4 regions of the Pantoea sp. X-Soil-OKNW-556 genome follow, and region 3 is predicted to be linked to each of the others. Evidence: predicted binding sites of a transcription regulator. Region 3 holds the regulator's gene; each other region holds the start of a gene.
What was found. Region 3 encodes sigma-54, which starts transcription at its own class of promoters, with help from an activator protein. Its sites were predicted from a motif close to GTTGGCACANNTTTCGCTNT; they were not measured.

Region 1 (8,090 bases), 3.8 Mb from region 3:
GTTGACGTTGAAGAACATGGTTACTGTCGGCTCGTCCACGCTCAGGGCTGGCAGCGCTTCCACATTCTGCGGATCACAGATGGTGTCAGAGATGTTCAGCTCACCCAGACCGGTGATCGCGATGATGTCGCCCGCTTCAGCCAGGTCGCTTTCGATACGTTCCAGACCGAGGTGGCCCAGTACTTTACCGACTTTACCGTTACGGGTTTTGCCTTCGCTGTCGATGATGGTAACTTGCTGGTTCGGCTTCACTTTACCGCGTTTGATGCGGCCGATACCGATAACACCCAGGTAGTTGTTGTAGTCCAGCTGAGAGATCTGCATCTGCAACGGCGCTTCGACTTCAACCTGCGGCGGAGAAACACGGTCAACAATCGCCTGATACAACGGGGTCATGTCGTCTGCCATGTCGTTGTGATCCAGACCTGCGATACCATTCAGCGCAGAAGCGTAAATGATCGGGAAGTCCAGCTGTTCGTCAGTCGCATCAAGGTTAACGAACAGGTCAAATACCTGATCAACCACCCAGTCCGGACGCGCGCCAGGACGGTCAACTTTGTTGATAACAACAATCGGCTTCAGGCCGTGAGCAAAGGCTTTTTTGGTTACGAAGCGAGTTTGCGGCATCGGGCCATCCATCGCATCGACAACCAGCAGCACCGAGTCCACCATGGACATCACGCGCTCAACTTCACCACCGAAGTCGGCGTGTCCCGGGGTATCAACGATGTTGATACGATAGTCATTCCATTTGATGGCGGTGTTTTTCGCGAGGATGGTGATTCCACGCTCTTTCTCCAAATCGTTGGAGTCCATTACGCGCTCAGTCGCTTCGGTACGGGCGTCAAAAGTACCGGACTGTTGCAGCAGTTTATCAACCAGGGTGGTCTTACCGTGGTCAACGTGCGCGATGATGGCGATGTTACGCAAATTTTCGGTCACAGCTTTGCCTCAGGCATTATAGAAATAGAAATAACGCGCTATTGTACACGGATTAAGCGGAAGACTGAACATGATCACAGATTTCGCCTAAAGTTTCTTACAGCGCTGGTTTTTAGCACCAATTGCGGTGCATTAATCTGCACTGCGATGGCATTTTGCACTGAAATAGTGCTTTTATTTGCCACAAAGGCACCATTTCGGTGCATCAAATCCATCCTGGTGCAGTCATCGACTCACGACAGGGCGCATCACAGCACGATTTTATCCGCTGTAATAAAGTTGGCACAGAATTCGCTTTAGTATTCTCAAGCGAAAACGACAGTTGCACAACGGTTGAAGAGCTTGCCGAGATCTTTGGTTAGGAGATGTCAGAACCCATGACACATTCCAGGCAACGAAGTTCTCTCACCACGACGACAATGACAATTTCCAGGAGAGTTGAGTATGTCCGCTGAACACGTTCTCTCGATGATGAACGAGCACGAAGTTAAGTTTGTTGACCTGCGTTTTACCGATACCAAAGGTAAAGAACAGCACGTTACTATCCCTGCTCACCAGGTTAACGCTGACTTCTTCGAAGAAGGCAAAATGTTCGATGGCTCCTCCATCGGTGGCTGGAAAGGCATTAACGAATCAGACATGGTACTGATGCCGGACGCAACCACTGCCGTTCTGGACCCGTTCTTCGAAGATCCGACGCTGATCATCCGTTGTGACATCCTTGAGCCAGGCACCATGCAGGGCTACGATCGCGACCCGCGTTCTATCGCCAAGCGCGCAGAAGACTTCCTGCGTTCTTCTGGTATCGCTGATACCGTTCTGTTCGGACCTGAGCCGGAATTCTTCCTGTTCGATGACATCCGTTTCGGTTCTTCAACTTCTGGTTCACACGTTGCTATCGACGATATCGAAGCAGCATGGAACACCGGTAAAGAATACGAAGGTGGCAACAAAGGTCACCGTCCGGCCATCAAAGGTGGTTACTTCCCGGTTCCGCCGGTTGACTCAGCTCAGGACATCCGTTCTGCTATGTGTCTGACCATGGAGCAGATGGGTCTGGTGGTTGAAGCTCATCACCACGAAGTGGCAACTGCTGGTCAGAACGAAGTGGCAACCCGCTTCAACACCATGACCAAAAAAGCTGACGAAATTCAGATCTACAAATACGTTGTTCACAACGTTGCTCACGCTTACGGCAAAACTGCAACCTTCATGCCGAAGCCGATGTTCGGTGACAACGGTTCAGGTATGCACTGCCACATGTCTCTGTCTAAAGGCGGCGTGAACCTGTTCTCTGGCGACAAATACGGCGGCCTGTCTGAAACTGCTCTGTTCTACATCGGCGGTATCATCAAGCACGCTAAAGCCATCAACGCCCTGGCTAACCCGACCACCAACTCTTACAAGCGTCTGGTCCCAGGCTACGAAGCTCCGGTAATGCTGGCTTACTCTGCCCGTAACCGTTCTGCTTCAATCCGTATCCCGGTTGTTGCCAGCCCGAAAGCACGTCGTATTGAAGCGCGCTTCCCGGACCCGGCTGCTAACCCGTACCTGGCATTCACCGCGCTGCTGATGGCTGGCCTCGACGGCATCATCAACAAGATCCACCCGGGCGATGCGATGGACAAAAACCTGTATGACCTGCCGCCGGAAGAAGAAGCTGAGATTCCAAAAGTGGCTGGTTCACTGGAAGAAGCGCTGAACTGCCTGAACGAAGACCGCGAGTTCCTGACCCGTGGTGGCGTGTTCACCGACGACGCTATCGACGCGTACATCGAACTGCGTAAGTCTGAAAACGACCGCGTTCGCATGACTCCGCACCCGGTAGAGTTCGAGCTGTACTACAGCGTGTAATTAATTAAATATTCCGCGGATTTCGTGTTGCAGCAAGGCGGCAACCGAATGAATCCCGGGGAGCTGAGATAGCTCAGTGCCCCGAGTGAGTGAGAGCAGCCAACGCGGCTGCGGCACGAAAGACGCTGAAGATTTTTTGTTGCCGTGGAAACTTTCAGCCCATCTTCGGATGGGCTTTTTTCTCCACGAATTCATCGTTCAAATTACGGTTTTTACAACCAAAGGCTATAATGCACTAAATTAGTGCAGAGGAACGCTGTATGGCAACTGGCACGCTGCCCGATGCGGGGCAGATTCTCAACTCCCTGATAAACAGTATTTTGCTGGTTGATAATGAATTAGTTATTCATTACGCCAATCCGGCGGCACAGCAATTACTGGCGCAGAGTTCACGGAAATTATTTGGCACGCCGTTACCTGAATTAACCGGCTATTTTTCGCTGAATATTGAGGTTATGCGCGAGAGTCTTGAGGCCGGCCAGGGCTTTACAGACAGCGAAGTGACCTTAGTGGTGGATGGCCGCGCGCATATTATGTCGCTCACGGCGCAACGTCTGCCCGATGGCTTAATTTTGCTGGAAATGGCGCCGATGGATAATCAACGCCGCCTCAGTCAGGAACAAATTCAGCATGCTCAGCAGGTCGCCGCCCGCGATTTAGTACGTGGTCTGGCACATGAAATTAAAAACCCGCTGGGGGGTTTGCGTGGTGCCGCGCAATTACTATCTCGCGCCCTACCCGACCCTTCGCTGAATGAATATACCAAGGTCATTATTGAGCAAGCCGATCGACTGAGAAATCTGGTAGATCGTTTGCTTGGCCCTCAGCAGCCTGGTTTGCATGTCACTCAGAGCATTCATCAGGTGGCTGAACGCGTGGTCAATCTGGTGTCGATGGAGTTGCCGGATAACGTTTCGCTGGTGCGTGATTACGACCCCAGCCTGCCGGAGTTGCCACACGACCCGGATCAAATCGAACAAGTTCTGCTGAATGTAGTACGCAACGCGCTTCAGGCGTTGGGTGAAGAAGGCGGCACAATTATTATCCGCACCCGCACCGCGTTCCAGTTAACGCTGCATGGTGTGCGATATCGCCTGGTGGCACGCATTGATATTGAAGATGACGGCCCAGGCATTCCGGCTCAACTGCAGGATACGCTGTTCTATCCGATGGTGAGTGGGCGCGAAGGCGGCACCGGTTTAGGTCTGTCGATTGCCCGCAGTCTGATCGATCAGCATTCAGGAAAAATAGAATTTAACAGTTGGCCTGGTCACACCGAATTCTCGGTTTACCTGCCTATTCGCCAGTGAGGTTTCTATGCAACGAGGGATAGTCTGGATCGTCGATGACGATAGCTCCATCCGCTGGGTGCTTGAACGTGCGCTCACTGGAGCCGGTTTGAGCTGTGCAACGTTTGACAGCGGCAACGAGGTGCTGGAAGCGCTCTCGACCAAAACCCCAGATGTTTTACTGTCAGATATTCGTATGCCAGGCATGGACGGATTGGCATTGCTGAAACAAATCAAACAGCGCCATCCGATGCTGCCGGTCATCATTATGACGGCGCACTCCGATCTTGATGCCGCCGTCAGTGCTTATCAGCAGGGTGCTTTTGATTACCTGCCAAAGCCATTTGATATTGATGAAGCGGTCGCGTTGGTAGAACGCGCCATCAGCCACTATCAGGAGCAGCAGCAGCCGCGCAATCAACCGGTAAGCGGCCCTACGACCGATATTATCGGTGAAGCACCAGCGATGCAGGATGTGTTTCGCATTATTGGCCGTCTGTCGCGTTCTTCTATCAGCGTGCTGATTAACGGTGAATCCGGGACCGGTAAAGAACTGGTGGCGCATGCCCTGCATCGCCATAGCCCGCGCGCTAAAGCACCCTTTATCGCGCTGAACATGGCGGCGATTCCCAAAGATTTGATTGAGTCTGAGCTGTTTGGTCATGAGAAAGGTGCATTTACCGGTGCCAATCAGATTCGTCAGGGACGTTTTGAGCAAGCTGATGGCGGTACGCTGTTCCTTGATGAGATCGGCGATATGCCGCTCGACGTGCAAACCCGCCTGCTGCGCGTGCTGGCCGATGGTCAGTTCTACCGTGTTGGCGGTTATGCGCCAGTTAAAGTGGATGTGCGTATCATCGCCGCAACCCACCAAAACCTGGAAATGCGCGTACAGGAAGGCAAATTCCGTGAAGACTTATTCCATCGTCTGAACGTAATTCGTGTTCATCTGCCACCGCTGCGTGAACGTCGTGAAGATATTCCGCGCCTGGCCCGCTACTTCCTGCAAGTTGCTGCACGCGAACTGGGTGTAGAAGCGAAAATTTTGCACCCGGAAACCGAAGCGGCGCTGACGCGTTTGCATTGGTCCGGTAACGTGCGCCAGCTGGAAAATACCTGTCGCTGGCTGACCGTGATGGCTGCGGGCCAGGAAGTACTGATTCAGGATCTGCCCGCAGAACTGTTTGAATCCAGTACGCCGGAAAGTCCGGTGCAGTCGCTGCCGGATAGCTGGGCCACCTTACTGGCACAATGGGCGGATCGTGCACTGCGTTCCGGTCATCAAAACCTGCTATCTGAGGCACAGCCGGAGATGGAGCGCACCCTGCTCACAACCGCTTTGCGTCATACGCAGGGACATAAACAGGAAGCGGCGCGTTTGCTTGGCTGGGGACGTAATACCCTGACACGTAAACTGAAAGAGCTGGGCATGGAGTAAGTGTAAAAAGCGGGCTTATTGCACGATTTTTATGCTCACCCCATCTGTACAGACCGGTGCCGTTCAGTATCATACGGGCGGCAATCGGGAGAAGAGAACATGTTCCAGTCAGTCATCCAGGTGATCACGCATAATATCGCGGCGATCGGCAACGCGGCCAGCCATTCACCGCAAACGGCCATTGCCGCTGTGATGTGCGCCATTACCGTGAGTCTGTTCAGTTAATACAAAGGGAGCCCTGGCTCCCTTTGTCGTTTTAAATCACCCGCGAAAACTGCTGCTGGCGCGCTTTCTGCCGCAGATACGCATCAAAGCACATGCAGATATTACGGATCAGCAGGCGGCCCACGCCAGTGATGCGCAATCCCCTTTCATGCTGTTCCACTAAACCATCCGCCACCAGCGGCGCCAATAGTTGCAAGTCCTCAGCAAAATAGCGCCTGAAGGCGATCGGCCACTGCGCCTCAATAGCCGCGTAATCCAGTGCGAAGTTACAAATCAGCGCCTTAATAACATCACGACGCAGGCAATCATCGTCACTAAGGGTCAGGCCGCGCCATAGCGCGTTACCTTGCTCCTCCACGCTGGCGTACCAGGTTTTTAACTCTTTATGGTTCTGCGCGTAACTGTCGCCGATCATACTTATTGCCGACACCCCCAGCCCCAGCAGGTCCGTCTCACCCTGCGTGGTATATCCCTGAAAATTACGGTGCAATTTGCCAGCACGCTGCGCCACCGCCAGTTCGTCGTCCGGCCGGGCGAAGTGATCCATACCAATGAACTGATAGCCTTCACCGGTTAACGTGGCAATGGTCTGCTGCAAAATTTCCAGCTTTTGCGTAGCACTGGGTAGCTCATCATCTTTGATCTTGCGTTGGGCGGCGAATAACGCGGGCAGATGCGCGTAATTAAATACGCTGAGACGATCAGGGTTGAGGTCGATAACGCGTTGCAAGGTAAATGCAAAGCTCTCTGGCGTTTGCAGGGGCAATCCGTAGATAAGATCGATACTGACCGAGCGAAAACCCTGATCACGCGCACGTTGCACCAGCGCAAAGATAATTGCCTCATCCTGCACGCGATTGACCTTCTCCTGCACCGCTTTATTGAAATCCTGTACGCCCATGCTAAGGCGGTTGAAACCCAGCGCGCCCAGATGATCGATCATCTCCAGCTCAATTTCGCGCGGATCAACCTCGATCGACATTTCGATATCATCCGCAAGGAGAAAATGGCTGCGCAACAGGCCCACCAGCCGACTAACCTGCTGCTGATTGAGGAACGTGGGCGTTCCACCACCCCAGTGCAGCTGGGTAACACGGCGGCCCGCAAATAGCGGCGCACGCTGACGAATTTCCTGCTCCAGCACATCAAGGTAACGGTCTGCTTTGTGCAACTGACGCGTGACGATTTTATTGCAACCACAGAAGTAGCACAGCCGATGGCAAAACGGGATATGCACATAAAGTGAGAGAGGACGTTCGGGATAGCGAGCCACCGCTTGCTGAAAATCGGCTTCGCCAAAATTCTCACTGAATTCCAGCGCAGTAGGATAGGAGGTGTAGCGTGGACCGGCGTAATTATACTTTTCGATTAGCCGCTGATCCCATTCAATCTGCTGCGATGACATGCTCACTCCTTACGGTGACGTCGTCTGAAGGCGGGTCGCGAAGCAGAAGAGTGAACAGGGTGACGAGCAGAAACCCGGCGTAAACGCGACTTCAGGCGCGACAGACGGCGTAGTTTAAACAATAAGCTGATGAGATAACATGCCAGCAGCAGCGCTAAAATTGATCCAGGCCAAAACATCGGTCAATACCTGTTTAGCGTGGCATGCGCACATACGCATGCCGATCAAAAATGCCCTTATTTGCCTTTCAGCAGGCGCATCATGTCTTCTTCTGCCTGCTCATCATCGTCAGCGTCATCATCCAGCGCGATGCCGAGCGTTTCCATCAGCTCATCGATACGGTCCAGCGTTTCATCCAGCCAGGCCTGCTCTTCACCGCTCAGCGTTTCACCGCTTTCCAGACGATCCAGCAATGTATCCAGACGCTCATCATTCTCCAGCTTTGCCAGCTCTTCCTGCGGCGTGAGGCGAACTTTTTCCGCTTTTGCTTTAGGAGCCGGTTTTTTCACGACTGAAGTTTGTCCTTCCGCCACCAGGGCAATCGGTTTTTTGCTGCCCAGACGCGGATCCTGGGCAGTTTTGCCCTGACCTTTTCCTGTGGCCTGTTTTTCCGGATTCGCCCGGCTACCCGCAGCATGGCCACGGTGCTTTTTGTCGCGTTTACGGTCGCGCGCTTCAAGATTCAAATCTTCACGCGATTTACGTTTCGCTTTCGCGGCCGGTTTGCCGCGGGGGGATTGTGCAGGTTGCTTCATGGTGTTGGGCCTCGGCAATTTTTAATCAGTATATACCCGTCATATTACGGACTGGTGAGGTGAGTGCGCTTTTCGCCTTACCGCAGCCCGAATGATTTAAGGTATAGAATTGCGGCGAAATCTAGCAGAAAGCAGACAAAGAAAAAAGGCGACAGCCAATGCTGTCGCCTTATTTCGCACCT
Region 2 (8,090 bases), 550 kb from region 3:
TCGCCTGCGGCGAGTTGCTGCTGCAAAAGTTGCTGGCGTAGCTGTTCCGGTGACGTGAGAAAGGTCAGGATTCCCTGTTTACCGCGCCCCGCAGCACCCTGCCAACGCAGCCAGCCCGCGTCCTGCCACTGGCGCAGCAGGGTGCGAATATGGCGTTCGCTGCAAAAGCAGTGTTGTGCCATGGCAGAAACACTCAGTTGCTGGGGGGCACCCTGGCTAAGTTGCCAGAGCCGCTGGAATTGATTGACCCGATGAAGTTGCCGCATCACCTAAACCCGGAACAGTTTTCGAAAAGTATTCACTATTAGTTCCGCAATTACCAGGCGATAGTGGGAGTATCACACCGACAGGAGAACTCGCATGGCCCGCCTCGCGGCATTTGATATGGACGGTACGCTCCTGCTGCCGACTCATCGCCTGGGTACAGAAACTCTCGCCAGTTTGCACGCCCTGCATCAACGTGACGTCACGCTGGCGTTTGCTACCGGACGTCATCTGCTGGATATGCAGCCGGTGGTACGTGAGCAAATCACGCTACCCGCCTGGCTGATTACCGGCAATGGTACCCGCGTACACGATCTGGATGGCAAACAGTTATATGGCTGCGATCTGCCGCCTTCTATCGCCGAAGAGGTGATTCATCGCCACTGGCAAACACCTGCGACCATTCATATTTTCAATGATGAAGGCTGGTTTACCGACAAACCGCTGCCCTGGGTGCGGGAAGCGCATGTAATGAGCGGCTTCCACTATCAACTGCGTGATCTGCAACGTATGTCAGCGCATGAAGTCACCAAGATCTGTTTTATTGCCCCGCATGAGACGTTGTGTTTACTGAAAACCGAACTGGATGCGGCATTAGGTGAACGCGCGAATATCTGTTTTTCTGCCTGGGATTGCCTGGAAGTCTTACCGCTGGATTGTCACAAAGGGGCGGCTCTGGCGCGACTATGCCAGCATCTTTCCCTGTCGCTTGCCGATTGTATGGCGTTTGGCGATGCCATGAACGATCGCGAAATGCTGGACCGTGTCGGCAACGGTTTCATCATGGGCAATGCCATGCCTCAATTGAAAGCGGAGTTGCCGCATTTGCCGGTTATTGGACGTTGCGAGACACAGGCTGTGTCTCACTATTTAAATCACTGGATGACCACACCACACCTCGATTATTCCCCCGAATGCTGAGGCTTGCAGTGAACCGGACAGGATGTCCGGTTTTTTATTGCATCTCTCGCTGCCACGGCTGGATATCGCCAATGTGCTGCGCGACCCATTCCGCGTTGTAATAGGTATCCGGATAGCGTTCGCCGCTGTCGCACAGTATCGTTACCAGCGAACCTTGTTCACCCCGTTCACGCATACGTTTCGCTACCTGCAACATACCCCAGAAATTGGTGCCGGTAGAGGCTCCCGGACGACGGCCGAGAATCTGTTCCAGCTTCAGCATGGCAGCAACGGTTGCGGCATCCGGCACCTTGATCATCTCGTCAATCACATCGGGTAAAAACGACGGTTCAACGCGTGGACGACCAATGCCTTCAATCATGCTGCCACGGTCGCTACTCAGTCCGTGCTCGCGGCTGTGCCAGAAATCAAAAAACACCGAGTGCTCAGGGTCAACCACCAGCAGTCGGGTGTCATAGCCTTGATAACGGATATAACGCCCGAGGGTGGCGGAGGTTCCGCCCGTACCCGCACTCATAATCAGGGTATGAGGCACCGGGCAAGGTTCATGCGCCATCTGGCGAAAGATGCTCTCGGCGATGTTGTTATTGCCGCGCCAGTCAGTGGCACGCTCAGCATAGGTAAACTGATCCATAAAATGGCCGTTCAACTCACGCGCCAGTCGTTCCGATTCGCTATACAACTGGCAGGGATCGGTCACGAAATGACACTCCCCACCATAAAAGCGGATCAACTCGATTTTACGTTTAGCCGTGCTGGCGGGCATCACGGCAATAAATGGCAGCCCCAGCAGACGCGCAAAATAGGCTTCTGAAACCGCAGTGCTGCCGGAAGAGGCTTCAATAATTGGCGTTCCCTGGCGGATCCAACCATTGGCCAGACCGTACAAAAACAGCGAACGCGCCAGACGGTGTTTCAGGCTACCGCTCGGATGGGTGCTTTCATCTTTCAGGTAAAAACCAATGCCGGGAAAATCATCCAGGTTAAAGCGAATCAGATGGGTGTCGGCAGAGCGCTGAAAATCAGCGTTAATTTCGTTAATAGCGTGACGAATCCAGGGCGTTTGCATGCTAAGTTTCCGCAAAATTTAATCGCCACAGTGTAAGGCACTGGCAGGAAAAAGAGGTTGCTTTAATCGGTGTATAATGGCTCGATGAGAGAAAAATTTTCTCCCGGAGAGGTAAATGCTAGATAAAACTGACCGTAAACTGCTGGCGCTATTACAGCAGGATTGCACCTTGTCACTCCAGACGCTGGCAGATGCGGTCAATCTCACCACCACCCCGTGCTGGAAACGCCTGAAAAAACTGGAAGATGATGGCATTATTCGTGCGCGCGTGGCGCTGTTAGACGGCGATAAAATCGGTCTGGCGCTGACCGCGTTCATGTTTGTCAAAACCCAGCAGCATAGCAGCGACTGGTATCAGCAATTTGTCAGCGTGGTCCAGCAGATGCCGGAGGTAATGGCGTTCTATCGTATGGCCGGCGAATATGACTATCTGCTGCGTATTCAGGTGGCAGATATGAAAAGTTACGATGGTTTTTATAAGCGGCTGGTGAATGGCGTACCGGGTCTGATTGACGTGACCTCCAGTTTCGCGATGGAAGAAATTAAATACACAACCGCATTGCCGGTAGCACCCTGACGGGTAAAGAAAGAGACAGTCTTGTGCGATTATTCAGCCAGTTAAGTTGGTATTTTCTGCGCGAGTGGCGGCGATATCTGGGCGCGGTCACTCTGCTCATCATCATTGCGCTTCTGCAATTGCTGCCACCGCATTTGGTGGGCGTAATTGTTGATGGCGTTACCCAACATACCTTAAGCACCGGACGACTGATGATGTGGATCGGCGTGATGCTGGTCACTGCGGTGGTGGTTTATCTGCTGCGTTATGTCTGGCGCGTGCTGCTGTTCGGAGCCTCTTACCAACTGGCGGTGAAATTACGTGAAGATTTTTACCGTCAATTGAGCCGCCAGCATCCGGCATTTTACCTGCGTCATCGCACCGGTGATCTGATCGCTCGTGCCACCAACGATGTTGACCGCGTGGTCTTTGCCGCCGGGGAAGGGGTGCTGACGCTGGTGGATTCACTGGTGATGGGTTGTGTGGTGCTGGTGGTGATGAGCGTACAAATCAGCTGGCAGTTGACGTTACTGGCGTTGGTACCGATGCCGATTATGGCGCTGATTATCCATCGTTACGGCAATCAGTTGCATGATCGTTTCAAACTGGCACAGGCGGCGTTCTCCAGCCTGAATGATCAAACTCAGGAAAGCCTGACCAGCATTCGCATGATCAAAGCCTTTGGTCTGGAAGATCATCAATCGCAGCAGTTTGCGGCCATCGCGCGCGATACTGGCGAGAAAAACCTGCGAGTGGCAAGGGTAGATGCGCGTTTTGATCCCACCATCTATATCGCGATTGGTTTCTCCAATTTGCTGGCGATTGGTGGCGGGAGCTGGATGGTGTGGCATGGCAGCCTGACGTTAGGGCAGCTCACCAGCTTTGTAATGTACCTCGGCCTGATGATTTGGCCGATGCTGGCACTGGCGTGGATGTTCAATATCGTTGAGCGTGGCAGCGCGGCCTGGAGCCGTATCCGTGCGTTGCTGGCGGAAGCTCCGGCAGTGGAAGACGGCCAGCAAATGCTGCCGCCGGAAGCCGGGAATTTGCAGGTGGCGATCCGCGAGTTTCGCTATCCGGCGAGTGCCGGTGTGGCGCTCAGCCATGTCAATTTTCAGCTCAAACCCGGCCAAATGCTGGGCTTATGTGGCCCCACTGGCTGTGGCAAAAGCACGCTGTTAAGCTTGCTTCAGCGCCATTTCGACCTTGAACAAGGCGATATTCGCTATCACAACACCCCGCTGTCGCAGTTGCGCATTGATAGCTGGCGCAGCCGCCTGGCGGTGGTGAGCCAGACGCCGTTCCTGTTTTCCGATACCGTCGCCAATAACCTTGCGTTAGGTCGACCCAATGCCAGCCAGCAGGAGATTGAGCAGGTGGCGAAGATGGCCTGCGTTCATGAGGATATCCTGCGGCTGCCGCAGGGCTATGAAACCGAGGTGGGTGAACGTGGCGTGATGCTCTCAGGCGGTCAGAAGCAGCGCATCGCTATTGCGCGTGCGCTGTTGCTGAATGCCGAGATCCTGATTCTGGATGATGCATTATCTGCGGTGGATGGACGCACCGAGCACGATATTCTGCACAACCTGCGGCAATGGGGTCGGGGCCGTACGCTGATTATCAGTGCGCATCGTCTGTCGGCGCTGACCGAAGCCAGCGAGATTCTGGTATTGCAGCAGGGTCAGGTGATGCAGCGTGGCGACCACGACGATCTGGTGGCAGAAAGCGGTTGGTATCGTGATATGTACCGTTATCAGCAACTGGAAGCGGCGCTGGACGAGGATGAGATCAGCGAAGGAGCGAGTCGTGGCTAAATCTGTGCGTCTGTGGCCAACCTTGAAACGTTTACTGGCCTACGGCAAACCGTGGCGTAAATCGTTATGGCTGGCCGTGGGCATGTTATGGCTGGCGGCGGCGGCCGAAGTCACCGGGCCGGTGTTAGTCAGTTATTTTATTGATCATCTGGTGGCGCAACACCAGATGCCGTGGGGCATTGTCGCCGGGTTGGTGGTCGGATTTATTCTGCTGCAATTGCTGGCAGCGGGCCTGCACTATTTTCAGTCGTTGCTGTTCAACCGCGCGGCGATCGGCGTGGTGCAAAAATTACGTTCTGATGTGATGAATGCCGCGCTACGACAGCCGTTAAGCGCCTTCGATACCCAACCGGTCGGTCAAATCATCTCACGCGTGACCAACGATACCGAGGTGATCCGCGATCTGTATGTCACGGTGGTGGCAACGGTGTTGCGCAGTGCGGCGTTGATCGGCGCGATGCTGGTGGCGATGTTTGCGCTCGACTGGCGTATGGCGCTGGTGGCGATAGTAATTTTCCCGCTGGTATTGACGGTGATGTTGATCTATCAGCGTTACAGCACACCGATAGCGCGACGGGTGCGTAGCTATCTGGCCGACATCAATAACGGCTTCAATGAAGTGATTAACGGCATGAGTGTCATCCAGCAGTTCCGCCAGCAGGCGCGTTTTGGTGAGCGCATGGGGGAGGCCAGCCGTTCGCACTATCTGGCGCGAATGGAGACGCTACGACTGGATGGCTTCTTGCTGCGTCCATTACTGAGTTTATTCTCTGCACTGATTTTGTGCGGCCTGCTGATGTTGTTCAGCTTTGCTAACCCAGGCGTATTTGAGGTGGGCGTTCTGTATGCCTTTATCACTTACCTCGGGCGTCTGAATGAGCCGTTGATTGAACTCACTACCCAGCAATCGATGCTGCAACAGGCGGTGGTGTCGGGTGAGCGCATCTTTGAGTTGATGGATGCGACTCAGCAGGATTACGGCACGGATAACCGGCCACTGGCCTCCGGGCGTATTTCCCTGCGTGATGTCAGCTTTGCCTATCGCGCCGATCGTGACGTGTTAAGCCAGATCGATCTGGACGTGCCGCCCCGTGGCTTTATTGCGTTGGTTGGCCATACCGGCAGTGGCAAAAGTACGCTGGCAAACCTGCTGATGGGGTACTACCCGGTGACGCGCGGCAGTATCGAACTGGACGGTCGTCCATTGCCACAACTGACGCATCAGGCGTTACGTCAGGGGGTAGCGATGGTGCAACAGGACCCGGTGGTGCTGGCAGATACCTTGCTCGCCAATGTCCGTCTTGGGCGCGATATCCCGGAGCAGGCGGTGTGGCAGGCGCTGGAGACGGTGCAGCTTGCCGCGCTGGTGCGCGCTATGCCTGAGGGTATTCACACCCGGTTGGGCGAGCAGGGCAATAACCTGTCGGTCGGTCAGAAACAGTTGTTAGCGCTGGCGCGGGTGCTGGTATCGCTGCCGCAAATTTTGATCCTTGATGAAGCCACCGCCAATATCGATTCTGGCACTGAGCAGGCGATTCAGCACGCCCTGCGTGCCTTGCGTCAGCACAGCACGCTGGTGGTGATCGCGCATCGCCTCTCCACTATTACTGAGGCAGACCAGATTCTGGTCTTGCATCGCGGTCAGGTCGCTGAACGCGGTACGCATAGCCAGTTACTGGCGCAACAGGGGCGTTACTGGCAAATGTACCAGTTGCAACAGGCGGGCGATGAACTCGCGGCGGGCATTCCCTTAACGACTGAAGGGTGACTTGCACCTTTTTTGCGCACCTTTATCGGATTATTCTGTAGAAATGCACTTCTTTGAGGCTATAAGCACCAAAGAGGTGCAAACAATCCACTCCTTTCTTCCTTTCCTGCTGGTATTTGTGTTGTTCATCACAGAACGAAGCGCGCTGTAGCGCGGCTAATCTGCTGACTCTGCGGTTTTTTTATTTATGGCACACCCTTTGCTTATATCCCTGCGTGTCCGGTAAGACTCACTCATTAAATACCTGGAGGGGATCGTATGAAGCTGGTTACCGTGGTAATCAAACCATTTAAGCTGGAGGACGTGCGTGAAGCCTTATCCTCTATTGGCATTCAGGGACTGACAGTTACCGAAGTGAAGGGTTTCGGTCGCCAGAAAGGTCACGCAGAGCTTTATCGCGGTGCCGAGTACAGCGTGAACTTCCTGCCAAAAGTAAAAATTGATATCGCCATTGCTGATGATCAACTGGACGAAGTCGTGGATGTGATCAGCAAAGCCGCTTACACCGGCAAGATTGGCGACGGCAAAATTTTCGTTGCGGAACTGCAACGCGTTATCCGTATTCGTACTGGCGAGACCGACGAAGCAGCACTGTAACTAGGCCTTGATTGTGATGGGATGGAAAGAAATGAATAAAATGATGACGAAGTTAGGCCTGACCAGCCTGGCGCTGTTACCGTCTCTGGCCATGGCGGCAGCTCCTGCCGTTGCGGATAAAGCCGATAACGCGTTTATGATGATCTGCACCGCGTTGGTGTTGTTCATGTCGATTCCGGGCATCGCCCTGTTTTACGGCGGTCTGATCCGCGGTAAAAACGTATTGTCCATGCTGACTCAGGTAGCGGTAACCTTCTCTCTGGTTTGTGTGCTGTGGATGATTTACGGTTACTCGCTGGCTTTCAGCGAAGGCAATGCCTTCTTCGGTAGCTTCCAGTGGGCGATGTTGAAAAATATCGAGCTGAAAGCGCTGATGGGCACCTTCTATCAATATATCCACGTTGCGTTCCAGGCTTCCTTCGCCTGTATCACCGTGGGCCTGATTGTGGGTTCCATTGCGGAACGTATTCGTTTCTCTGCGGTGCTGATTTTCGTTGCGGTATGGCTGACTCTGGCTTATCTGCCGATTGCACACATGGTCTGGGCTGGCGGTCTGCTGGCATCTGATGGCGCGCTGGACTTTGCGGGCGGTACCGTTGTTCACATCAACGCTGCGGTTGCTGGTCTGGTCGGTGCTTATCTGGTGGGCAAACGTGCTGGCTTCGGTAAAGAAGCATTTAAACCGCACAACCTGCCAATGGTGTTCACGGGTACTGCAATCCTGTATGTGGGCTGGTTCGGCTTCAACGCTGGTTCTGCTTCTGCGGCCAACGAAATCGCTGCCCTGGCATTCCTGAACACCGTCATTGCGACGGCGGGTGCGGTACTGTCCTGGACCTTCGGTGAGTGGGCACTGCGTGGTAAGCCTTCTCTGCTGGGTGCCTCTTCAGGCTTCATCGCAGGTCTGGTTGCTATCACTCCGGCGTGTGGTTATGTCGGTGTTGGCGGCGCGCTGATTATCGGTCTGGTCGGTGGTTTGGCTGGTCTGTGGGGTGTCACGACCCTGAAGAAATGGCTGCGTGTTGATGACCCGTGTGATGTGTTCGGTGTGCACGGCGTGTGTGGCATCGTGGGTTGTATCCTGACTGGTGTGTTCGCTTC
Region 3 (8,090 bases):
TGAACTGGTGATGGGCCTGACGCTGATCTCGGTAGGTACCAGCCTGCCAGAGCTGGCGACTGTGATTGCCGGGGCCATGAAAGGCGAGGACGATATCGCCATCGGCAACCTGATCGGTGCCAACATTTATAATCTGGCTATCGTACTGGGCCTGCCTGCGCTGATTCATCCGGGCAGTATTGATCCCCACGCGTTTGCCCGGGATTACTGGGTCATGTTGGGGGTTAGCGTGTTGTTCGCCCTGCTGTGCCTGCAACCGCGACGCCGAATTGGCCGGGCAGCAGGCACCTTGTTGTTAGCTGGATTTATCGTGTGGGTGTGCTGGCTGTGGCTTAGCCCCATGTTTACCCCAAGTTAATAAGGACAGACTGAGCATGTCACATCAGCGACTGGATTTTGACTTTCAACAGGCGGGCAAAGCGGTGCTGCGCATTGAGCGCGAAGGACTTGAGCAACTCGATCAATATATCAATGACGATTTCTCCCGCGCCTGCGAAATGATCTTTGCCTGTCGGGGCAAAGTGGTGGTGATGGGTATGGGCAAGTCCGGACATATCGGCAAAAAAATCGCCGCCACGTTCGCCAGCACCGGAACGCCAGCGTTCTTTGTTCATCCGGCGGAAGCCAGCCACGGTGACCTTGGCATGGTCAGCACCGATGATGTGGTGGTGGCCATTTCTAATAGCGGCGAATCCAACGAAATCCTCGCGCTAATCCCGGTTCTTAAGCGACAGAAAGTCCAGCTGATTTGTATCACCAGCCGTGCCGACAGCGCGATGGGACGTGCCGCCGATGTGCATCTGTGCGTCAAAGTGCCACAGGAAGCCTGTCCTCTTGGGCTGGCCCCAACCACCAGCACCACCGCAACGCTGGTGATGGGCGATGCGCTGGCCGTCGCGCTGCTGGAAGCGCGTGGCTTTACCCAGGAAGATTTTGCACTGTCCCATCCCGGTGGAGCTCTCGGACGTAAACTGCTGCTGCATGTCAGCGACATCATGCACAGCGGTGACGAGATCCCGCATGTCTCTCGGGATGCCTCACTGCGTGATGCGTTGCTGGAGATCACGCGTAAAAATCTCGGCCTGACGGTGATCGTTGATGACCTGATGAAAATCGAAGGCATCTTTACCGATGGTGACTTGCGTCGGGTGTTTGATATGGGTATCGATTTCCAGTCAGCCAGCATCAAAGATGTGATGACACGCGGCGGTATTCGCGTACGTCCCAACCTGCTGGCCGTTGACGCCCTTAATCTGATGCAAAACAAAAACATCACTGCGCTGCTGGTGGCCGATGACGATCGCCTGCTCGGTGTGGTACATATGCATGACATGCTGCGCGCTGGCGTTGTCTGAACAGGAAAAGAACATGAGTGTTGAAACAGCTGCAATCGAGACCTGCTATGGTCCGGTAAGCGCAGAAGTGATGGCGCGCGCAGCGCAGATCCGCCTGCTGATTTGTGATGTGGACGGCGTAATGTCAGACGGCCTGATTTATATGGGCAACAGCGGCGAAGAACTGAAAGCTTTCAACGTGCGCGATGGCTATGGCATTCGTTGCCTGCTGACCTCCGGCATTGAAGTGGCTATTATTACCGGCCGCAATGCCAAACTGATGGAAGATCGCTGCAAAACCCTCGGCATTACGCATCTTTACCAGGGACAATCGGATAAGCTTTTGGCCTGGCGCGAACTCCTGGATAAACTGTCATTATCTGCGGAACAGGTGGCGTATATCGGTGATGACCTGATCGACTGGCCGGTAATGGCCCGCGTGGGTCTGAGCGTAGCGGTCGCCGATGCGCACCCGATTCTGTTGCCGCGCGCGCATTACGTCACCCGCATTGCCGGTGGCCGCGGTGCGGTACGAGAACTTTGCGATCTGATCTTAATGGCGCAGAACAAATTTGAGGATGCCAAAGGGCAATCAGTATGAGTAAAAGCAGGCGTTGGATAACGCTGATTCTGGCCCTAATCGCTCTGGTGCTGATTGGCTGGAATCTTACCAACCAGGATGAGAGCAAAGCGCCGGTTACCACCAACGACCAGGAGCCGACTTACACCAGTTCGACTTCTCACACCGTGGTGTACAATCCAGACGGTGCGCTGGCCTACAAACTGATTTCGGATAAAGTGACCTACTTTGCTGCCGATGAACTGAGCTGGTTCGATAATCCGGTGATGACCACTTACGACGTGAATAAAATTCCGACCTGGTCTGTGCGCGCCGATAAGGCAAAGCTCACCAAAGATCGTATGCTTTATCTTTACGGCCACGTTGAAGTGAACACCCTGACGCAGGATTCGGAGCTGGAACGCATTAAAACCGATAATGCGGTGGTCAATCTCGTCACCCAGGATGTTACCTCAGACGATCAGGTCACCCTTTATGGCCGCAGTTTTAACTCTACTGGCATGAAGATGCGCGGCAACTTACGGACGAAAAATGCCCAGTTGATTGAAAAGGTCAAATCCTCCTATGAAATCCAAAATGAAAAACAACAGCCTTAAATTACTGCTGGTCAGCGCCCTGTTAGCCACCAGCTTGCCCGCTCTGGCATTAACCGGGGATTCTGACAAACCCGTGAATATCGATTCAGAGAATCAGTCGCTGGATCTGCAAGGCAATGTCGCTACCTTTACCGGCAACGTCATCGTGACTCAGGGATCGATCAAGATCACCGCCGACAAAGTCGTCGTCACTCGCCCGGGTGGTGACAGCAAAAAAACCATCGTTGATGCCTGGGGCAACCCGGCAACCTTTTATCAGATGCAGGACAACGGTAAGCCGGTACAGGGTCATGCGGCCAAATTGCACTATGAACTGGCGAATGACTTTGTTGAGCTGACGGGTAACGCCTACATTGAACAGTTGGATAGCAATATCAAAGGCGATCGCATCACCTATCTGGTGAAAGAACAGAAAATGCAGGCCTACAGTCAGGGCCAGAGCAAACGCGTGACCACCGTGCTGGTGCCGTCGCAGTTGCAGGACAAAAACGGTTCATCCCAGAGCCAAAAGAAGAGTAACTAATTTCTATGGCCACACTGATCGCTGAAAACCTGGCGAAAGCCTACAAAGGCCGCCGCGTGGTAGAAGACGTTAGCCTGCAAGTTAAATCCGGCGAAATTGTCGGATTGCTTGGCCCCAACGGGGCCGGTAAAACCACCACCTTCTACATGGTGGTCGGAATTGTGCCGCGCGATGCCGGTCGTATTGTGATTGATGATGAAGACATCAGCATTCTGCCGCTGCATGCGCGTGCCCGTCGCGGCATTGGTTATCTGCCGCAGGAAGCCTCGATTTTCCGTCGCCTCAGCGTTTACGACAACCTGATGGCCGTATTGCAGATCCGTGACGATCTCAGCGAAGAGCAGCGTCAGGATCGAGCCAACGAACTGATGGAAGAGTTCCACATCGAACACCTGCGTGACAGCATGGGCCAGGCACTCTCCGGCGGTGAACGCCGTCGTGTCGAGATTGCCCGCGCGCTGGCTGCCAATCCTAAGTTTATCCTGCTGGATGAACCATTTGCCGGTGTTGACCCGATTTCCGTCATTGATATCAAGAAGATCATTGAACATCTGCGCGACAGTGGGTTGGGTGTGCTGATTACCGACCACAACGTACGCGAAACCCTTGCCGTTTGTGAACGCGCTTACATCGTCAGCCAGGGGCATCTGATTGCTCACGGCACACCCGATGAAATACTTGCAGATGAGCAGGTTAAGCGTGTTTATTTGGGCGAAGAGTTCAGACTCTGATAAGGTGTCGGAACCTCCGACGTTTGCTTAGGAAATTCAATCCGGATTATGAAGCAAGGTTTGCAACTCAGGCTCAGCCAACAGCTGGCGATGACACCCCAGTTGCAGCAGGCAATTCGCTTGCTGCAACTCTCTACGCTTGAACTCCAGCAGGAATTACAACTGGCGCTGGAAAGCAACCCATTGCTCGAACAATCAGAACTCCATGAAGAAGTAGACGCACGCGAATATCAGGAAAGCGAAGCCCTCGACACCCGCGAGGCGCTGGAACAGAAGGACATGCCGGAAGAGCTGCCGCTCGATGCAACCTGGGATGAAATCTACACCGCCGGAACGCCTTCCGGTACGGGTACCGATTACCAGGATGATGAGCTGCCGGTCTATCAGGGCGAAACCACGCAGTCGTTGCAGGATTATCTGATGTGGCAGGTTGAGCTGACACCGTTCACCGATACCGACCGCGCCATTGCGACTTCGATTGTCGATGCCATTGACGACACCGGTTATCTCACCGTGACGCTCCAGGATATTTGCGACAGCATCGGTGATGAAGAACTGACGCTGGAAGAAGTGGAAGCGGTATTGAAACGCGTACAGCGTTTTGATCCGGTCGGCGTTGGCGCACGCGATTTGCGTGATTGCCTGCTGGTGCAGCTGTCCCAATATGCCGCCGATACGCCGATGCTGGCGGAAGCACGGTTGATTGTGAGCGATCATCTCGATCTGCTGGCCAATCACGATTTCCGTAGCCTGATGCGCATGACGCGTCTGAAAGAAGATGTGCTGAAAGAGGCAATGTTGCTGATTCAGTCGCTTGATCCGCGCCCAGGTCAGTCGGTCAACACCAGCGAGCCTGAGTATGTCATCCCGGATGTACTGGTACGCAAGGTCGGCACCCGCTGGACAGTTGAGCTAAATGCCGACAGCGTACCGCGTCTCAAAATTAATCAGCACTACGCTGCGATGGGCGGTGCGGCGCGTAATGACAGCGACAGCCAGTTTATCCGCAGCAATTTACAGGAAGCCAAATGGCTGATTAAGAGCCTGGAGAGCCGTAACGACACGCTGCTGAAAGTGACTCGCTGTATTGTCGAGCAGCAGCAGGCGTTTTTTGAACAGGGCGAGGAGTACATGCGTCCGATGGTGCTGGCGGATATCGCCCAGGCCGTGGATATGCATGAATCCACCATTTCCCGTGTTACCACGCAGAAGTACTTGCATAGCCCGCGTGGCATCTTTGAACTGAAATATTTTTTCTCCAGTCATGTGAATACCGAAGGTGGCGGCGAAGCCTCCTCGACGGCAATACGTGCGTTGGTGAAAAAATTGATCTCTGCGGAAAATCCCGCAAAACCCTTGAGCGACAGCAAACTGACCTCCATGTTATCTGAACAGGGCATCATGGTGGCCCGCCGTACGGTTGCTAAGTATCGCGAGTCTTTGTCCATCCCGCCCTCGAATCAGCGCAAGCAGCTGGTTTGAATGTATTGAGAAGGAAGACCTATGCAAATAAACCTTACCGGACTGAATGTAGAGATTACCGAGCCGCTGCGCGAATTTGTAAATAGCAAATTTGCCAAACTGGAACACTATTTTGATCGGATTAATCAGGTCTATATTGTTCTGAAAGTGGAAAAGGTAACGCAGATTGCTGATGCAACACTGCATGTGAACGGCGGTGAATTGCACGCGACATCGGAAGCGGAAGACATGTACGCGGCGATTGACGGATTGATCGACAAGCTTTCCCGTCAGTTGACCAAACATAAAGATAAACTGAAAAAACACTAACCTTCACGCTTGCAGAGTACTGATAGGTTCGGTACTCAGAGCACAGAATGGGGCGGGCTGACCGCCCCGTTTTGTCATCTGCGCAAGCGCCAACAGGAGACACTGCATTTTTCCCGTGATAAGGGGTAAAGTGGGTGATCCTCGCGGCTATGTGAACTCGCAAGTGAAACGATGATGAACAACGATCTGACACTGGAATTGAGCTCGGTCCTTACGCTGGACTGCACCCGCAGCGGCGTACACTGCCAGAGTAAAAAACGTGCGCTGGAAATAATCAGCGAACTGGCAGCCAAACAGCTCAATCTGCCTCACCAGACGCTTTTCGAAGCGATCCTCACCCGTGAACGCATGGGCAGTACCGGTATTGGCAATGGTATTGCCATTCCACATGGCAAACTGGAGGAGGACACGCTGCGCGCCGTAGGCGTGTTCATTAGCCTCGATCAACCTATCGCTTTTGATGCGGTGGATAACCAGCCTGTGGACCTGCTGTTTGCGCTACTGGTGCCCGCAGACCAGTGTAAAACCCATCTGCATACATTATCGCTGGTGGCAAAACGTCTGGCAGATAAAACCGTCTGTCGCCGTCTGCGCGCTGCGCAGAGCGATGAAGAACTCTATGCCATTATCACAGAAGCGCAGGAAGACCACCCTTAAGCGACAGATACTTTTACCGGCCAATGCGCCGGTTTAAAACGGGAGAAATGTGATGGTGCTGATGATCGTTAGCGGTCGGTCAGGCTCAGGAAAATCAGTCGCGTTGCGTGCGCTTGAGGACATGGGGTTTTACTGTGTCGATAACCTGCCAGTGGTATTGCTGCCAGAACTGGCCAATACCTTAAGCGAACGCAACATCTCTGCTGCCGTCAGTATCGACGTGCGCAATATGCCGGAATCACCGGAGATTTTCGAAACCGCGCTTAACAACCTGCCGGACTCGTTTTCGCCACAGTTGCTGTTCCTCGACGCCGATCGCAACACGCTGATCCGTCGCTACAGCGACACACGCCGCCTGCATCCACTCTCCAGTAAGAATTTGTCACTGGAAAGCGCGATTGATGAGGAGAGCGACCTGCTTGAACCACTGCGTTCACGGGCTGACCTGATCATTGATACCTCCGAGATGTCGGTGCATGAGTTGGCTGAAATGCTTCGCACCCGTCTGCTGGGTAAACGCGAACGCGAGCTAACGATGGTGTTTGAATCCTTTGGCTTCAAGCATGGCATTCCGATTGATGCCGATTATGTGTTTGATGTGCGTTTTCTGCCTAACCCACACTGGGACCCAAAACTGCGTCCGATGACCGGCCTTGATCGCCCGGTGGCCGCGTTCCTCGACCGGCATACTGAAGTGCACAACTTTATCTATCAGACACGCAGCTACCTTGAATTGTGGCTCCCCATGCTGGAAACCAATAATCGTAGCTATCTCACTGTCGCAATCGGTTGTACCGGTGGTAAGCATCGTTCGGTCTATATCGCCGAACAACTGGCCGACTATTTCCGTTCGCGCGGTAAAAATGTGCAATCCCGTCATCGCACCCTGGAAAAACGCAAATCATGACCGTGAAGCAAACCGTTGAGATTCGTAATAAATTGGGCATGCATGCGCGCCCGGCGATGAAGTTGTTTGAACTGGTGCAAAGTTTCGACGCAGAAGTGCTGCTGCGTAATGAAGCAGGAACGGAAGCGGAAGCCAGCAGCGTAATTGCGCTGCTGATGCTGGATTCCGCCAAAGGCGGCCATATTGAGATTGAAGCCAGCGGCCCGGAAGAAACCCAGGCGCTGGCAGCGGTAATTGAATTGTTTGAAGCCGGTTTTGATGAGGATTAACCGCTTCAGTGCAATTTGTAGCGGTTAAGGAAACCTTCCCCACCCAGTTGCCGCATCTGGCGCATAATCCATTGCTGTCTCTGACGGATGTAACCTGAAGGGGCGTCGGCGCGAAAACGGATCGGATTAGGCAATACCGCCGCCAGCAGCGCCGCTTCTGCCATAGTCAGGCGACTGGCGGGTTTATGAAAATAGCGCTGGGATGCCTCTTCTACCCCAAACACACCGTTGCCAAATTCGGCGATATTCAGATAGACCGTAAGAATGCGTCGCTTGGTCCAGACCGTTTCGATTCCTACCGTCAATCCCGCTTCCAGCCCTTTACGAACCCAACTGCGTCCATCCCACAAAAACAGGTTTTTCGCGGTTTGTTGCGATAGCGTCGAAGCACCACGCATCCGTTCATCACCCTCGTTATCCAGCACCGACTGAATCGCGGCAACGTCAAATCCCCAGTGTTCTGGAAATTTTTGATCTTCTGAGGCAATGACCGCCAGCGCCATCCACGGTGAGATCTCATCCATGCTGACCCAATCCGAATGCGCCACATAGCCAAAATTGCCGTGCAGCCAGGCACCCAGCTGTCGTTCAACCATCACTGCGGAAAAAGGCACCGGCAAGAAGGAAAATAGCAAAATCCCTGCCAGCCAAATACCCAGCCAGGCGAGAAGAAATTTTGCGATCCACACTTTTACACGTTGC
Region 4 (8,090 bases), on a different replicon from region 3:
CTGCAACGGATGCTGTGCATCGTAATCCAGCAATGGCGCCCGCTTATTCAGGGTTTCAATCAGCTGCATCACGCGGGTGGGATCGCGATATTCATCAACATAACGCATCAGCCACGCTCCTCGCCGTACAGCAAGGCCCCGACATCAGGTTCCATGTCGAACATGTTTTGCAGCGCATCGAGGGTGTCACGCGCCTCCGCTTCATCAATGATGCTCATGGCAAAGCCAACGTGCACCAACACCCACTGGCCCACCGCCGCATCACCCACCAGCGTTAAATTCACATCGCGCTGCACACCACACACATCCACTTTCGCGTCATTACCCTGGCGCTCAACAATCTGGCCCGGAATGCCTATGCACATCGCTCGCTCTCCAGCCAGTTAATCCACGCTTCCATGCCTGCGCCGCTGGTGGCGGAAACCAGCATGATCTGGATATCCGGGTTGACCTCGCGGGCATAGGCCAGACAACGGTCGACATCGAATTGCAGATACGGCAACAAGTCAATTTTGTTGAGCAACATCAGCGAAGCCGCAGCAAACATATACTTATATTTTAGTGGCTTATCCTCACCTTCCGTCACCGAGAGCAGCGCAACTTTGTGGCGTTCACCCAAATCAAAACTCGCCGGACACACCAGGTTGCCGACGTTTTCAATAAACAGCACCCCGTTGTCTGCCAGCGGCAGACGCTGCATCGCCGTCTGAACCATTTGCGCATCCAGATGGCAACCTTTGCCGGTATTCACCTGAATCGCTGGTGTGCCCGTGGCGCGGATGCGTGCGGCATCATTTACCGTCTGCTGATCTCCCTCGATCACCGCGCAGGGCACCTTGCCCTGTAACCGTTTCAGGGTTTCGGTCAGCAGGGTGGTTTTACCGGAGCCAGGGCTGGACACCAGGTTCAGCACCAGTTGACGCTGCGCAGTAAAAGCGGCGCGATTCGCCTGCGCCAGCTGATTATTTTTATCCAGCACATCAAGCTCCAGCTCCAGCATCTTACGCTGGCTGATACCCGGTGCATGGGCTTCGGCCACGCCGTGCCCATAATGCAGATCGCCATGCTCACTGAGGTTTATGCCAGAAATCCGCGGCACCCGACGTGGTGCCGGGGCAAACGGGGCGCTGCGAAACGCCGAATGCGGGTTACGCTCATCGCCTTCGATATACAGGTTGCCTTCACCGCAACCACAGGTACTACACATGATTGATCTCCTGATCGATTTCCAGCCGCTTAATTTGCACGCCATCATCCGCCACGATGCGCAGTTGATGACCGCCACATTGCGGGCACCGTCTGACGCGCTGCGTAAGCAGCGTGATGTACTGCTGGCAATCGTGACACCAGCACTCCGCCTCCTGCTGATGAAGATGAAGTTCACACCCTTCAGCCAGGGTGCCCCGGCACGTCAGTTCAAAGCAGAACTGCATCGCGCTGGTCTCCACGCAAGAAAACGCCCCGACCTCCAGCCAGACCGCAGTGACACGGCGTGCGCCATGTTGTCGTGCGTGGTTATCGATCAGTTCGACTGCGCGTTGACAGAGGGTAATTTCGTGCATGCTGCCTCCTGGGTTCACTGAGGGCTGCTAATGCAAAGACGGTGCCAGCGCGGCGGCGTGTCGATGTCAAAGATGACGAAATGACATGTCACTGACGGTTTTTTTGCAACGGGAATTTATATATTAACCATAAAATTCAATACGTTAAAAACATGGCACGAAATGTGCCTTAGGGGAATATCCGCACAAACAGAGTGATTTAATAATGGATATTAGGGAACTGAGTGACAAAGCAGCCTACATCGCTGATAAGCATCAACGCTTGCAGGCACAGTGGAAACAATACGGCAACGCCTTAGTTCAGGGGATAACCCTGTCAAAAGCCAAACTGCACCACACCATCGCCTGCACACCGGGGGATGACTTGCGCTTCTTCTTATTTGAACACTTCGTCATTCATATTCAGCCAGGCGAAGGCTTTAACAATCACCGTATCGAGTACTTTCTCGCGCTGCCGGATGACAGCGATAAGATATTGATTGGTCATGCCAATATCGATAATGACGGTTGCATCGACAATGCCTTCAGCAATCGCGATCGCGAGAAAGTACTTACCCACTATCTGGAACTGATTCAGCCGATTTACGACAGCCTCTATCTGGCGGTCCATGAAAACACCCCGGTGTCGATGGAACGGCTACAACAAGCCGCCGTGGCGTAAAGAGGTTGAGGGTGTCGAAAACTGTCGAAGCGACAGGTTATCGGCATGATTTCGTCATTAATGACGACAGTCACCAGAGGAATCCGTTGGTGAACCGTTTTGTAATCGCTGATTCAACATTATGCATTGGTTGTCATACCTGTGAAGCGGCCTGCGCGGAGACGCACCGGCAACAGGGTTTACAGTCGATGCCGCGTTTAAAGGTGATGCGCAACCGGGACGAATCCGCCCCGCAGTTGTGCCGCCACTGCGAAGACGCCCCTTGTGCCAGCGTCTGCCCGGTGAATGCCATTAACCGTGTGGATGGCGCGGTACAGCTGAACGCTAACCTGTGCGTCAGCTGCAAACTGTGCGGCATAGCCTGCCCGTTTGGGGCTATCGAATTTTCCGGCAGCCGCCCGTTACACATCCCGGCAGACGTCAACAGCCCCAAAGCGCCTGCCGCCCCTGCCGATCCCCTGCGCGTTAGTTCGCTGCTGGACTGGGTTCCTGGCATTCGTGCTGTCGCGGTGAAATGTGATCTGTGCAGCTTCGATGAGCAGGGTCCAGCCTGCGTGCGCACCTGTCCGACGAAAGCGCTGCAACTGATCGACAACACCGATATCGCCAAAGCCAGCAAACGCAAGCGTGAACTTACGCTGGCGGGTGCGCTGGGTGATTTAAGCCTGTTCAGCCAGCCAGAGGCACGTAAATGAATGTTTTTTTTCTGATCCACTGGGCACTGACCGGTCTGATGCTCAGTGCGTTACTGGCGGGCATCACCGCGTTTAACCGGCACATCAGTGGCGTTGTTGCCGGTATCGGTGGCGCGATAAGTTGTGCGTTGCTGCTGGCAGCCAGCGTCCAGGGCCTGCTCGGATTCAGCGCCATCCTGACGCTGTGGCGTTGGCAGCTACAACTGAATAGCTTTAACAGCATATGGTTAGTGACAGTGTCACTCTGCGGCCTGTTTATCTGCCTGTTTAACGTAAGCTGGCATCGGCATTCTCAGGTTAAAGCCAACGGTTTGCTGGTCAATCTGATCCTCGCCGCCGCGACTGTTGCTCTGCTCGCCGCTAACCTCGCCACCCTGGTGGCGATGGCCGAAATTGTCGCGCTGGCAGGCTACTTCCTCACCGGATGTCGCAAGTCCGGCCAACTCTGGTTTGCACTGGGTCGCCTTGGCACGCTTCTGCTGGTCGCTGCCTGTTGGTTGCTGTGGCAGCAGTTTGGCACGCTGAGTTTTGACGGATTACGCCTGGCGCTCCAGGGGGCGGCGCTCTCTCCGCTGGTGTTGCTGTTAAGTTTGCTCGGCTTTGGTCTGCTGGCGGGCATTATTCCGCTGCACGGCTGGGTACCCCAGGCGCATGCCAATGCCCCGGCTCCGGCCGCAGCGCTGTTTTCCGCCGTAGTGCTGAAGGTAGGGTTGTACGGCATGATCAGCGTTTCACTGATCGCCGACGTGTTGCCGCTGTGGTGGGGGGTGCTGGTGGTGGTGCTCGGTATGGTGACCGCCTTTACCGGCGGGCTGTACGCCCTGATGGAGCACAACATCAACCGCCTGCTGGCTTATCACTCGCTGGAAAACATCGGCATTATCCTGCTGGGCGTGGGTTGCGGCTTTATCGGCATTGCGCTGCACCAACCGGCGCTGGTGGCGTTGGGGATGATCGGTGGCCTCTACCATCTGTTTAATCACAGCCTGTTTAAAACCACGCTGTTCCTCGGCGCTGGCGCGGTGTGGTTCCGCACTGGTCAGCACGACATTGAGAAACTGGGCGGGATTGGCAAGCGTATGCCGCTGATTTCGTTGGCGATGCTGGTGGGTTTGATGGCGATGGCCGCCTTGCCGCCGCTTAATGGCTTTGCCGGTGAATGGGTGATCTATCAGTCATTCTTCCAGTTAGGCAACCAGGCTTCCTTTATTGCGCGTGTCCTTGGGCCGCTGCTGGCGGTTGGACTGGCGATCACTGGCGCGCTGGCGGTGATGTGTATGGCCAAGGTCTATGGCGTCACCTTCCTCGGCGCACCCCGCAGCCCGGAGGCCGAACAGGCCACCAACCCGCCCGGCCTGATGAATATCACCGTCGTTCTGCTGGCGTTGGGTTGCGTGATTGCCGGTGTCGCGACTCCCTGGTTGCTGCCGTTGCTGCAACATGCCATCCCACTCCCACTCAACACCGCGCAGACGCTGGTATCGCAACCGCTGATCGCCCTGCTGCTGATTATGACGCCACTGCTGCCTGTGCTGTTGCTGGTGCTGTTCCGTGGCGAACGCCTGCCGCACCGCACGCGTGGCCCGGCATGGGTTTGTGGCTACGACCACGAAGCAGCGATGGTGATCACCGCATCGGGTTTTGCCCAACCGGTGAGAGCGGCCTTTGCGCCCCTCCTCGCCTTACGCAAACACCTTAATCCGGTGCGATGGGTGCCTGGCTGGCGGGGTGACGGGATCGCCATCACGTTCCGGCGTCTGGCATTTATTGAACTGGCGATTTTGCTGGTCGCGGTCATCGCCTGAGGAACCACTATGACGACGTTATTTTTTGCCCTTACCCAGGCGTTGGCCTTATTTCTGGCTGCGCCCTTGCTCTCCGGCATTTCGCGCATGGCCCGCGCGCGCTTGCATAACCGGCGTGGTCCTGGCGTGTTGCAGGAGTATCGGGATCTGTTCAAGTTACTCGGTCGCCAGAGCGTGGCACCCGCCGCTGCGGGTTGGGTTTTTCGCCTGATGCCGCTGGTGATGGTCGGCGTGATGTTGACCATTGCTACTGCGCTGCCGGTGGTTACCCTCACCTCGCCGTTGCCGCCAGTTGGCGACCTAATCACCTTGATTTATTTGTTCGCCATCGCCCGCTTCTTTTTCGCCATTGCGGGCCTGGACACCGGCAGTCCGTTCACCGGCATCGGTGCCAGCCGCGAGACGATGCTCGGCGTGCTGGTGGAGCCGATGTTGCTGCTCGGCCTGTGGGTGGCGGCTCAGGTGGCAGGCAGTACCCATATCAGCAACATTGCCATGACCGTCCATGCCTGGCCGCTCAGCCACAGTCTGACGCTGTTGCTGGCGCTGGCCGCCTGCGCCTTCGCCACGTTTATCGAGATGGGGAAACTGCCGTTTGACCTGGCGGAAGCCGAGCAGGAGTTGCAGGAGGGGCCACTTTCCGAATACAGCGGCGCAGGCTTTGCCGTACTGAAGTGGGGCATTTCGTTAAAACAGTTAGTGGTGCTGCAAATGTTTGTCGGGGTGTTTTTGCCCTGGGGGCAGATGCACGCCTTTAGCTGGGGTGGCGGGGTACTCGCCGTGGTACTGGCCATCGTCAAACTGATTGCCGCTGCCCTGCTGATCGCGCTGTTTGAAAACAGCATGGCACGCCTGCGGATGCTCGAAACGTCACGTATTACGTGGGCCGGTTTTGGTCTGGCCTTTTTAGCCTTCGTCTCCTTGCTGGCGGCGTAATTGCAGAGAACTTATTTCATGTCTGAAGAGAAAATCGGTCAACACTACCTTGCTGCACTGCACCTCAAGTTCCCCCACGCGGTGCTGGAGGAGAGCTGGCAGACCAAAGATCAAATCACCATTACCGTCAAACTCAACATGCTGCCGGAAATTGTCGAATGGCTGTATTACCAGCAGGGAGGCTGGTTATCGGTGCTATTCGGCAATGATGAACGCCAACTCTGCGGCAGCTATGCGGTTTACTACGTACTGTCGATGGAGAGCGGCACCAAATGCTGGATCACCGTCCGGGTGGCGGTAGACGCCCATCGACCAGAGTTTCCATCGGTGACGCCACGCGTCCCTGCTGCCGTCTGGGGTGAACGCGAAGTCCGCGATATGTATGGCTTGCAACCAATTGGGCTGCCGGACGAACGTCGTCTGGTGCTACCGGACGACTGGCCCGATGAACTCTACCCATTGCGTAAAGACAGCATGGATTATCGCCAACGTCCGGCCCCTACCAGCGATAGCGAAACCTACGAATTTATTAATGAACTGGGTAGCAGCAAGAACAATGTGGTGCCCATCGGACCGCTGCATGTCACCTCCGATGAGCCTGGCCATTTCCGCCTGTTTGTCGACGGTGAGAATATTATCGATGCCGATTATCGCCTGTTCTACGTCCATCGCGGCATGGAGAAACTGGCAGAAACCCGCATGGGATACAACGAAGTCACCTTCCTCTCCGATCGCGTGTGCGGCATCTGTGGCTTTGCCCACAGCACCGCCTACACCTCTTCGGTGGAGAATGCGATGGGGATTGTGGTGCCCGCGCGCGCGCAGATGATCCGCTCGATTTTGCTCGAAGTGGAGCGTCTGCACAGCCATCTGCTGAACCTCGGTCTGGCCTGCCACTTTGTGGGTTTTGACTCCGGGTTTATGCAATTTTTCCGCGTGCGTGAGTTGTCGATGAAGATGGCGGAGATCCTGACCGGCGCACGTAAAACTTACGGGTTGAACCTGATCGGCGGAATTCGTCGTGACCTGATGAAAGACGACATGATACAGACGCGCCAACTGGCGCAGCAGATGCGCCGCGAGGTCTATACCCTGACCGACATTCTGCTCAGCACGCCCAATATTGAATCGCGCACCGTGGGCATTGGCCGTCTTGATCCGGGTATCGCACGCGATTTCAGTAACGTCGGTCCGATGGTGCGCGCCAGCGGCCACGCTCGCGACACCCGTTCCGACCACCCGTTTGCCGGTTACGGCCTGCTGCCGCTGGAGGTACATACCCTTGCCGGTTGTGACGTGCTTTCGCGGCTTAAAGTGCGCATCAATGAAGTGTTCACCGCGCTGAATCTGATTGATTTCGGCCTTGATAACCTGCCTGGCGGCCCCCTGATGGTGGAAGGGTTTACCTACATCCCGCAGCGTTTTGCTCTCGGTTTCTGCGAAGCGCCGCGCGGTGACGATATCCACTGGAGCATGACCGGCGACAACCAGAAGCTGTTCCGCTGGCGCTGCCGTGCGGCGACCTACGCCAACTGGCCGACGCTGCGCTATATGTTGCGCGGCAATACGGTGTCCGATGCGCCATTGATCATCGGCAGTCTCGACCCCTGCTACTCCTGCACCGATCGCATGACGGTGGTGGATGTACGCAAAAAGAAAAGCCAGGTGGTGCCGTACAAAGAGCTGGAGCGCTACAGCATTGAGCGCACCCATTCACCGCTGAAATAGTCGGGAGTCATCATGTTTAGTTTTATTAAAAACGCGCTCAAAGGCGGTATCGCGACCGAATCTTATCCCTTGCGACCCATCGACGTGGATGACAACTTCCGCGGTAAACCCGAGCACAATCCGCAGCAGTGCATCGGTTGTGCTGCCTGCGTTAATGCATGTCCTTCCAATGCGTTAAGCGTGGCAACCGATCTCGAAGCCGGGCAACTGGCGTGGAGCTTTAACCTCGGGCGCTGCATTTTCTGCGCCCGCTGTGAAGAGGTGTGTCCAACCGCCGCAATTACCCTGTCGCAGCAGTTCGAACTGGCGGTGTGGAACAAAGCCGATTTGCTGCAACAGGCGCTTTTTCCGCTGTGCTATTGCCGGGAATGTGGTCATCCCTTCGCGGTACAAAAGGAGATCGACTATGCCATTGCCTTGTTGCGCCATAACGGCGACCAGGGGGCGGAAAACCGGCGGTCGGCGTTCGAAACCTGCCCGGCATGTAAACGTCAGCACAGCCTGGCCTCATCCGGCAGCGCCGTGTTTCACCGTCAGTTACGAGGAGCCAACGGATGAGTAACGTATCAGGTCCACGCGACCATAACGGCCTGCCACTGCCGCTCTCGGTGGAAGAGTCGATTGCCAGCATGAAGGCTTCATTGCTGAAAAAAATCAAACGATCAGCCTACGTTTATCGCGTTGACTGTGGCGGTTGCAACGG

Region 1: a site for sigma-54 is predicted at 1,221-1,240, ahead of glnA (glutamate--ammonia ligase). Genes of this name have one in related genera too.
Region 2: a site for sigma-54 is predicted at 6,579-6,598, ahead of glnK (P-II family nitrogen regulator). Genes of this name have one in related genera too.
Region 4: a site for sigma-54 is predicted at 1,592-1,611, ahead of hypA (hydrogenase maturation nickel metallochaperone HypA). Genes of this name have one in related genera too.

What each region holds. Positions count from the first base shown of each region.
Region 1 covers NZ_AP035990.1:4,396,019-4,404,108, forward strand. The annotation lists gene typA (ribosome-dependent GTPase TypA) at 1-942, opposite strand, end outside; gene glnA (glutamate--ammonia ligase) at 1,387-2,796, shown strand; gene glnL (nitrogen regulation protein NR(II)) at 3,057-4,106, shown strand; gene glnG (nitrogen regulation protein NR(I)) at 4,114-5,523, shown strand; gene AC6I8T_RS20540 (YshB family small membrane protein) at 5,623-5,748, shown strand; gene hemN (oxygen-independent coproporphyrinogen III oxidase) at 5,780-7,153, opposite strand; gene yihI (Der GTPase-activating protein YihI) at 7,390-7,908, opposite strand.
Region 2 covers NZ_AP035990.1:1,116,250-1,124,339, forward strand. The annotation lists gene AC6I8T_RS04980 (SgrR family transcriptional regulator) at 1-266, opposite strand, end outside; gene cof (HMP-PP phosphatase) at 361-1,185, shown strand; gene AC6I8T_RS04990 (PLP-dependent cysteine synthase family protein) at 1,220-2,254, opposite strand; gene AC6I8T_RS04995 (Lrp/AsnC family transcriptional regulator) at 2,370-2,831, shown strand; gene AC6I8T_RS05000 (SmdA family multidrug ABC transporter permease/ATP-binding protein) at 2,855-4,624, shown strand; gene AC6I8T_RS05005 (SmdB family multidrug efflux ABC transporter permease/ATP-binding protein) at 4,617-6,392, shown strand; gene glnK (P-II family nitrogen regulator) at 6,651-6,989, shown strand; gene amtB (ammonium transporter AmtB) at 7,021-8,090, shown strand, end outside.
Region 3 covers NZ_AP035990.1:563,122-571,211, reverse strand. The annotation lists gene AC6I8T_RS02515 (calcium/sodium antiporter) at 1-358, shown strand, start outside; gene kdsD (arabinose-5-phosphate isomerase KdsD) at 375-1,355, shown strand; gene kdsC (3-deoxy-manno-octulosonate-8-phosphatase KdsC) at 1,369-1,935, shown strand; gene lptC (LPS export ABC transporter periplasmic protein LptC) at 1,932-2,510, shown strand; gene lptA (lipopolysaccharide ABC transporter substrate-binding protein LptA) at 2,479-3,033, shown strand; gene lptB (LPS export ABC transporter ATP-binding protein) at 3,039-3,764, shown strand; gene rpoN (RNA polymerase factor sigma-54) at 3,813-5,246, shown strand; gene hpf (ribosome hibernation promoting factor) at 5,268-5,555, shown strand; gene ptsN (PTS IIA-like nitrogen regulatory protein PtsN) at 5,730-6,212, shown strand; gene rapZ (RNase adapter RapZ) at 6,265-7,119, shown strand; gene npr (PTS phosphocarrier protein NPr) at 7,116-7,388, shown strand; gene mtgA (monofunctional biosynthetic peptidoglycan transglycosylase) at 7,394-8,090, opposite strand, start outside.
Region 4 covers NZ_AP035991.1:145,184-153,273, reverse strand. The annotation lists gene hypD (hydrogenase formation protein HypD) at 1-108, opposite strand, end outside; gene AC6I8T_RS21390 (HypC/HybG/HupF family hydrogenase formation chaperone) at 108-365, opposite strand; gene hypB (hydrogenase nickel incorporation protein HypB) at 356-1,207, opposite strand; gene hypA (hydrogenase maturation nickel metallochaperone HypA) at 1,200-1,562, opposite strand; gene hycA (formate hydrogenlyase regulator HycA) at 1,768-2,223, shown strand; gene AC6I8T_RS21370 (4Fe-4S dicluster domain-containing protein) at 2,313-2,918, shown strand; gene hycC (formate hydrogenlyase subunit 3) at 2,915-4,723, shown strand; gene AC6I8T_RS21360 (respiratory chain complex I subunit 1 family protein) at 4,733-5,659, shown strand; gene AC6I8T_RS21355 (hydrogenase large subunit) at 5,678-7,387, shown strand; gene AC6I8T_RS21350 (formate hydrogenlyase complex iron-sulfur subunit) at 7,400-7,945, shown strand; gene AC6I8T_RS21345 (NADH-quinone oxidoreductase subunit B family protein) at 7,942-8,090, shown strand, end outside.